DNA from 2 places in the Exiguobacterium sp. s138 genome. Region 2 is predicted to be linked to the other one. Evidence: riboswitches for the same ligand, from Rfam matches in the RefSeq annotation. Region 2 holds a riboswitch; the other holds the start of a gene.
The links. A riboswitch is a leader RNA that binds a small molecule or an ion and turns the genes downstream of it on or off. The one in region 2 is predicted to bind S-adenosylmethionine.

Region 1 (4,429 bases), on a different contig from region 2:
GGACAGCCCGTTTAACAAGCATCGAACGGTTATTACATGACTGGCCGGATGAAGATGCCGAATCGTTCGGTCGGTTGCTGAAACAGTTCAACCAAGCGTTACGGGAACGGTGAGTTTCTGAAAATACGAAATATCAGTCTAAAAAGAGGACGGATGCAAAATTCCGCTCTCTTTTTTTGTCCTTCATTAGATACGACTTCCGGTTAACCGATTGTCACCTTTTGCTGAATCCGCTCAATCTGCTCCGGTGTCGTCCGACAACATCCGCCGATTAACCGGGCACCTGCGGCATACCATTCCGGAGCAATGTCTTCAAACGCTGTACACACTGTTTCACCGGACCAGGTCTTGCTGACCGGATCATACTGCTCACCGGAATTCGGATAGACGATAATCGGGACATCCGTCAGTTGTTTTAATGTCGTGATGAACTCTGTCGCAATCGATGCCGGAAAACAGTTCGCGCCGATCGCCGCCAGTTGCGGATGATCTCCTAACGCTTCGATACATTCACTCAACGGTGTTCCTTCACTGATGTGTGTTGCGTCACGCAGGGAAAAGGCAAGCCAGGCCGATTGTTCCGGAAACTCCTCGAGCAGCCGGAACAGCATTTTCGCTTCCTGCAAGGAGGGAATCGTCTCAAATGCCAACACGTCCGCCCCTGCCGCGATTAACGCTTCCAGACGAGGACGGTGGAAAGCTTCAAGTTGCGCATCGTCGACTCCGTAATGACCGATGTATTCGGATCCGTCCGAGAGATAGGCACCATAAGGACCAATCGATCCCGCAATCAAAGCGTGATCCGCTGCCGGTCCGGTTTCCGCACGTGCCTGCTGTGCCAGATAGACCGTTTGTTTCATCAGCTCGATCGCTTCCTCTTCTTTAATCCCCCGGCTGCTGAAGCCGGCGACACTCGCTTGGTAGCTGGACGTGATGGCGCAATCCGCCCCGATTTTAAAATAATCCGCATGGACGCGGTGAATCTGTTCCGGTTCTTCAAGCAGTACCCGGGCCGACCAAAGCGGATCATCGAGATTTCTCCCATGGCGTTCAAGTTCCGTCGCCAGTGCTCCGTCCAATAAAATATAGGGTTTTTCTTTTAACAGTTGTTCAACTGGATTGTTGTTCTTTGACATCTTCCACACTCCGTTTCCATGATGTTTTTGTCAGATGATGAACGATGTAACAGACCGCGATAAACGGAACCCCGAAATAGAGGGCGACCCGTTGCGTCGGATCAAAGGCGATTCCGATCAATGAAGCCAAACACATTAAAAACGACAGAATCGGTACAAACGGATACCAGGGCGTCCGGTAAACCAAATCGTTTAGATCATGCCCCTCTTGCAGATAGCGCTTGCGGAACATGAACTGTGAGGCGCTGATACTCATCCAGACAACGACGACTGCCAGTCCCGAGATCGAGACAAGCGCAATGTAGACGGAACCCGGTGCATAGACGCTGGAGAACAGGGCAAGCAGACCACCGAGCATACTGAAGAGAACGGCACGTGTCGGTACTCCGCTCGCATTTAATTTAGAAAAGTACGGCGTAATCATCCGTTGATCGGATAAAGACCAAAGCATCCGTGATGCGGCGTACAGACCGGAGTTCGCTGCCGATAAAATCGCTGTCAGGATGACGAAGTTCATGATGTCTGCTGCAAACGGGAGACCGATCCGTTCGAACACGGCAACGAACGGACTTTCGAGCACTCCTTTTGAGTCATTCGGTAACAGAATCGCGAGCACAATGATCGTTCCGACAAAAAATAGCACGAGCCGGAAGACAGTCGTTCGAATGGCCAGCGGCACCGTTCGTTTCGGATCAACGGCTTCACCTGCCGCAATCCCGATCAACTCTGTTCCGGAATAGGCAAAGTTGACCGCGAGCATGGTCATCAAGATGGCGAATGCTCCGTGTGGAAACAGTCCACCCTCCGTCAAAGGAGCAAGCATCGGAGCCTGAGATCCCTCGGCAAGCGGTAAAAATCCGACGATTGCCGCTGTCCCTAAGACGATGAACACTAAAATCGTCAGCACCTTGACGGCGGAAAACCAAAATTCGACTTCTGCGAACAATCGAACCGTCAAGACGTTAATCCCTAAAATCATGACAACGAATAACGTGCTGAACAGCCAGACCGGAACGTCCGGAAACCAGCGTTGCATCAATAAACCGGCCGCCGTAAACTCTGAACCGAGCGCAACCGTCCAAGTCAGCCAGTAGAGCCAGGCGACGGTATAACCTGTTCCGGACCCAAGATATTTTGTCGCGTAACTGTGAAAGGCACCGGTTTCCGGCATATGTACGCTCAACTCTCCTAAACAGAGCATGACGAGATATACGGCAAGCGCTCCGACCAGGTACGATAAAATCGTGCCGACACGCCCTGCCTGCTCCAGCGTATACCCTGTACTTAAAAATAATCCCGTCCCGATGACACCGCCAAGTGACAGCATGACGATATGCCGGGATTCCATTTTCCGACGAAACGTTCCTTCTTTCATTGCTCCTCCACACTCCTCTTTCTCTCATAAAATAAAAAACGCACCCACATACATGGGTGCGTCGGTCGACAATAAAAAGAAGCTTATCGATCGGGTACGGCACCCGCAGGAATTAGCACAGTATCTTTCGACCTGTTGCTGAGGCTTCAAAGGGCCAGTCCCTCCACCTCTCTGGATAAGAATGTAATTTTTCATAACAGTACCAACCCCGTTCTGATATTGTCAACACAATTCAGAATTTATCATACAAAAAAACGTCTTACACCAAATTGGTATAAGACGTCTGTCGCTTATTTTTTCGCAAACAAATCGGCAGTCTTCAATGCCATTCGAACCGCTTTCCGGTTCAATGTGCCTTGTTGATGCTTCATTTCTTTTGTTTGATTGTTCAACTTGCCTTGAAGTGACTTGATTTTCTTATCTTTTTCAGCCATTTTTGCTTTATCGCGTTTTTGAGCAGCCACGATTTTTTGCTCTTCGGCTGGGAAGTATGATTCAAAACGTGAAACAGCTTCTTCGATGCTGATTCCTGTGATCGGTTTAACGACCGGGAGCAACTCTGCTTTTGCCATTTCGCGATCAAACGGAACGTTCTCCGGATAGTTCGTTTCTTTATAGATGTGCTCTAAATCATTTGTGTTCAAGAAATCAACGAAGTTGTCGAAGTTACGTGCCTGAACACGTGTCGGGCTTTGGAAGTCCGCCGACTCAATCACATCCGACAAGCGTGTGCTGTCCGTGATGTCATTTGCCCAGATGTGTGTCAATTGGTGATAATCCGTTAATTCACGCATCCGTGCATCTTTCGGAATCAGGATACTTGGTGTTCCGGCAAGTGTTGCCGTGATGTTACCGTGAAGACGTGCTCCGAAGCTGAAGTCAGCTTCTTTCAAGAAGTCGATCCATGTCTGTGCGTTCAGGAAGAAACGGACACGGTCGTTCATGTAAGTCGGATCCGACATCTTGACCGGATAGTTCGTGACCGATAAGTCAGCAATCGGATGTGTCCCTGTGTACGTCAAGCGTAACTCTTTCATCCATTGCGGGATGAAGTAATGGTTCGGGTACTCTTCCATTCCGCGTGTGATGAAGTTAAGGACGTTTTGCGGTGCAAGACGTGACGAGTTGACACCGATCATTGAATCTTTTGTGATATTCGTTTCACGAATTTTCAAATCACGACCAAACGCATACATCGATGGGCAACCGATGACTTTGTGATCGATTCCTTCGCGGAAACCAAGACGCGTCAAATATTTTGATGTGATTTCGCCGCGAAGTCCAAGCATGCTTGAGCGCTCAAGAACTGCGCTGACAAACGCTTTAACGTCTTCATCAAATGAGAAACCGTCGTTTAAATTCGCTTCAAACGGTGCGCGTAAACCGACACCGATGACGACGACCGGAATCTTTAGTTTTTTAATCAATTTTGTATATTTACGAAGTGTCGGGACGAATTCTTTACGGAATGCATCAGCGAGTGGAATGACATATAAATCGAAGTTCGCATTGATTTCATCTGCACGCTCTTCTTCATAGTAGTAGTAATCCGGTGTGATCGTCGTGCCCTCTGTCATCAAGGTGCGGAAAATACTGTATTGATAAATCAGGTTTCCGACGTTCCCTCCGATTGAGTTATGCTTCATCAAATATTCTGCGTCGAACTGTTCAAACGGTGTCATACCCGCACGGATAATAATACGTTTCATGTAAAATAATTCCCCTCTCACTTCTGTTTTCATTTAAAAAATATAAAATATATTTTGCTTTTTTAACCATCTTGTCTTTTCAAGGATAGTTGAATGCAATTCAGCAAGTCAACGAATAGCTGAAAATTACACATTATTGTGGATTATGAAAAATATAGGCTCAATACAACCTAACAAATGTTCCCTATATAACAACTAGTTAAACATCT
Region 2 (4,429 bases):
TTTGGCAGTTCATCCAAAGACTTGTATTTTTTAGAGTAGACACCGAGCGGTTCGACGTGAACGCCGCCGGCACTCGCGAATTTATAGTCTTTGTTTTCTTTTTCCTGTTGCTCCAGGTACGGGACGTGTTGGAAATAGTTCGCATCGATTTCTTTTTCAGCAAGTGCTTTGTTCGGCAGGACGTAATCCTGGAACTTTTTGATTTCGAGTTTATAGCCTTTTGCTTCATATTCTTTTTGGACGTGCTCGAGAATTTCAGCATGGGGAACGTTTGACGCTCCGATGACGAGTGTTTTTGAATCGCTGCTGCCTGATGAAGATTCTTCTCCACATGCTGCAAGACTGACTGCTAAGACCGATACGGTTGCTGTGCCGACGAATTTTTTCCAAAGTTTCATGAATGATTCCTCCCAAGGTTAAATAAGATAGGTGTTACCGTTTATCGATGGCTTTGACAAGCAGGTCACCGATAATTTGAATGATGAAGACGATGACAAGAATCAACAGTGTCGCGATGACCGTGATGTTATTTTGTGAACGCTGGAATCCTTCGATGAAGGCCATGTCCCCCAGTCCACCACCACCGGCTAACCCGGCCATTGCCGTGTAACCGACGAGTGCGACAAGCGTAACGGTGATTCCTGAGACGATTGCCGGCAAGGCTTCCGGAATCAGGACTTTATAGATGATTTGAAACTTCGTTGCTCCCATCGATTCAGCCGCCTCAATGACACCCTTATCGACTTCACGAAGTGCCAGTTCGACCATCCGACCGTAAAACGGTGCTGCACCGAGAATTAACGCAGGTAATGCAGCCGTTGGTCCTAAGAATGATCCGACGATGATTTTCGTGATCGGGATCAACAGAATCAATAGAATGATAAACGGGATCGAGCGGAAGATATTGACTAAAAAGCTGAGCACGGAATATAGTGTTCGGTTTTTAAACAACAATTCTTCGTTCGTCGCATATAACAACAGACCGATTGCCAATCCAAGGACAAACGTTGCGAGCCCTGCAACGGCCGTCATATAAACGGTGCTGCCGGTTGCTTCCCAGACCATATCCCAATCCACATCTGCAAAAAATGTACTCATCGGTGATCCACCTCCACTTCAACGTCACTCGCTTGAAGTTTGGCGATGACCGCTTGTGCTTCCTGTTCCGAACCGAGCAACTGAATGAACAGCGTTCCGAGTGCTCCGTCCTGCGTCTGTCCGACGTTTCCGCCGATGATATTGAATAATAAGTTCGAATCTTTCATGACTTCGGCAAGGATCGGACTTTCCGCCGTCGAACCGACAAACGTCAGCTGGACGATTTTCCCGGTCGGATACCGCTCGCGTAATTTCGCAAACGTCAATTCGTTTTCAGACGGTGACGTCAATTGTTTGACGAACTCTTTTGTCATCGCCTGTTTCGGGTGACGGAATACTTCAGCAACCGGTCCCTGTTCGACGATTTTTCCGGCTTCCATGACGGCGACCCGGTGACAGATTTTTTGAATGACATGCATCTCGTGTGTGATCAAGACGATGGTCAGTTTTAATTTTTTGTTGATGTCGACCAACAACTCGAGGATCGAGTCGGTCGTTTTTGGATCCAGCGCACTTGTCGCTTCGTCACAGAGTAAGACGTCCGGATTGGATGCCAGTGCCCGGGCAATCCCGACCCGTTGTTTTTGTCCACCTGACAGTTGCGATGGATAAGCGCCTTCACGTCCGTCGAGTCCGACGAGCTGAATCAGTTCGGCAACCCGTTCTTTACGGCGGGCTTTCGGATAACCGCCGAGCTCAAGCGGGAACATAATGTTTTCTTCGACTGTCCGTGACCAAAGCAGATTAAAGTGTTGGAACACCATTGAGACGTTTTTACGGACGCCCCGTAATTCTTTTGGTTTGAGCGTCGTCATTTCGACACCATCGATTTGAATCGAGCCGCTCGTCGGTGCCTCAAGCATGTTCAGCAAACGAATCAGTGTTGATTTCCCTGCCCCTGAATAACCGATTATCCCAAAAATTTCACCGCGCTCGATTGACAAGTCGACATTGACGACGGCTTCAACCGATCCGCGCTTCGAGCGATAAATCTTTCCTACATCCTGTAAGCGAATCAATACGGTCCCTCCTAAACATAAAAAAAAGTGCGCACGTTTTAGAGCAAACGCGCGCACTTTTTCAGTACACAAAACCATTTGCTCTCATCTTGCAGACAATCGTCTGCTGGAATTAGCACCACTTCGGAATAAATTCCGCGGTTGCCGGGTTTCATCGGGCCAGTCCCTCCACCACTCTCGATAAGAGTTATCGGTATTTAGTTATTTTTAATATAATCTGAATATTAGCAGGGGTTATTTTGCTTGTCAAACAGTTTTTTCTGAAACCGGTTGAAGCAGACTGAAAGCACGTGCCAAATCTTCTTTCAAGTCTTCCGCGTCCTCAAGACCGACCGAGATCCGAACGAGACCATCTGTAATTCCGAGTTCTGCGCGACGCTCTGCTGGAATCGACGCATGCGTCATCCGTGCCGGAACGGAAATCAAACTCTCGACCGCTCCAAGACTTTCAGCCAATGTGAAGAAATGTGTCGCTTCGACGAGTTTCTCCGCATTTTCTGCTGAACCGACATCAAAACTGATCATTCCGCCGAAACCGGTCGCCTGTTTCTGTTGTGTCGCGTGACCCGGATGTGATGCCAGTCCCGGATAGAAGATGTTTGAAACGACGTCCTGTTCCTGTAAGAACTGAACGAGATCGTGTGATGTTTCTTCGATTGCATCCATCCGGATACCAAGCGTCCGTAATCCACGGACGAGCAGGAAGCTGTCCTGCGGTCCAAGAATACCGCCGGTCGAGTTCTGGATGAAGTGAAGATCTTCTCCGAGCTCGTCGCTGTTGACAACGACAAGTCCGGCGACGACGTCCGAATGACCGCCGATGTATTTTGTCGCGCTGTGCAGCACGATATCTGCGCCGAGAGCGAGTGGTTGTTGCAAGTAAGGTGTCGCGAATGTGTTATCGACGACGAGTTTCAAGTTGTTGCGTTTCGCGATCTCAGCAACTGCTGCGATATCTGTAACTTTCAACAACGGGTTCGTCGGTGTTTCGACATACAGCATCTTCGTGTTGTCTTGCACCGCAGCTTCCGTCGCCGCGAGATCCGTCGTATCGACGAACGTCACTTGGATGTTGAACTTCGGTAAGACACGCTGCATCAAACGGAATGTCCCGCCGTAGACGTCATCTGTCATGACGATGTGGTCGCCTGATTCGAGCAGGTTGAACACCGCGTGAATCGCTGCCATCCCTGATCCGAAGGCAAAACCGCGTGCACCGCCTTCAAGATCGGCAATCAGACGTTCGATGCTCGTCCGTGTCGGGTTCGCTGTCCGGGAATACTCATATCCTTCTTTTAACTGACCAATTTTTTCCTGTTTGTAGGTACTTGTCTGATAAATCGGGGGTGTAACGGCACCTGTTGCTCGATCGACGCCTGTTCCTCCATGAATCAATGCTGTCTTTTTACGCATGTGTCTCGTCCACCTTTTCAAAGATTTGTTGGCTTAAATACCGTTCGGCACTGTCCGCAAAGACGGTGACGATGGTACTGCCGGGAAAACGATGTGCCAGATCAAGTGCTGCAACGAGTGCCGCGCCGGCCGAACTGCCGACGAGCAATCCTTCACGGGCCGCCAGTTCATGGACTTTCGTAAAAGCGTCATGATCGGAAATCGTATGAATTTCATCCACTAAGTCACGGGAAACGAGACTTGGCCATTTGGCCGTCCCGATGCCTTCCGTCTTATGCGGTCCGGCTGGTCCCCCGTTGAGGACCGATCCTTCCGGTTCAACGATTGCACCTTTTGTCCCGAGACGTTCTTTTAAATACGCCGCTGTTCCGGCAAACGTTCCACCTGAACCGCATCCAGCAACGAACCAATCAATCTGATCCAGCTCCGCCATCAGCTCAGGACCAAGTGTCCGCTGATACGTAACCGGATTTTCTTCGTTTTCGAATTGAAGCGGGACATAGCTGTTCGGAATCGTTTGTCCCAGTTCTTTTGCTTTATCAATTGCGCCTTGCATATCGAGTTCAGTTGGTGTGTTGACGACAGTCGCGCCGAGTGCTCGCATCAACGTCTGTTTCTCCTGGCTGAACTTTTCCGGAACGACACAGATGACTTGAAGGTCATATTTTTTAGCGGCGAGCGCCAAACCGATGCCGGTGTTGCCGGCAGTCGGTTCGATGATCGTTCCGCCTCGTGTCACATATCCCTGTTCGATCGCGGCATCAACGAGTTGAATGCCCAGGCGGTCTTTGACGCTGCCCCCAGGGTTCATCCATTCGAGCTTCGCCAAAATCCGCGTACCAGCAGGCAAATCGAATGAAGTAATCTCGTAGAGCGGCGTATTTCCGACGAGGTCGCGG

Region 1: another riboswitch for S-adenosylmethionine. It lies ahead of KNP91_RS11065 (amino acid permease); the one in region 2 lies ahead of KNP91_RS07850 (methionine ABC transporter ATP-binding protein).

Annotation. Positions count from the first base shown of each region.
Region 1 is NZ_JACSMW010000004.1:184,426-188,854, forward strand. Features, by position in the region: gene KNP91_RS11055 (MarR family winged helix-turn-helix transcriptional regulator) at 1-113, shown strand, start outside; gene mmuM (homocysteine S-methyltransferase) at 204-1,136, opposite strand; gene KNP91_RS11065 (amino acid permease) at 1,111-2,511, opposite strand; SAM riboswitch class I at 2,592-2,693, opposite strand; gene KNP91_RS11070 (polysaccharide pyruvyl transferase family protein) at 2,802-4,220, opposite strand; gene KNP91_RS11075 (ketopantoate reductase family protein) at 4,420-4,429, opposite strand, start outside.
Region 2 is NZ_JACSMW010000003.1:111,879-116,307, forward strand. Features, by position in the region: gene KNP91_RS07840 (MetQ/NlpA family ABC transporter substrate-binding protein) at 1-398, opposite strand, end outside; gene KNP91_RS07845 (methionine ABC transporter permease) at 433-1,098, opposite strand; gene KNP91_RS07850 (methionine ABC transporter ATP-binding protein) at 1,095-2,117, opposite strand; SAM riboswitch class I at 2,199-2,304, opposite strand; gene KNP91_RS07855 (bifunctional cystathionine gamma-lyase/homocysteine desulfhydrase) at 2,364-3,530, opposite strand; gene KNP91_RS07860 (PLP-dependent cysteine synthase family protein) at 3,523-4,429, opposite strand, start outside.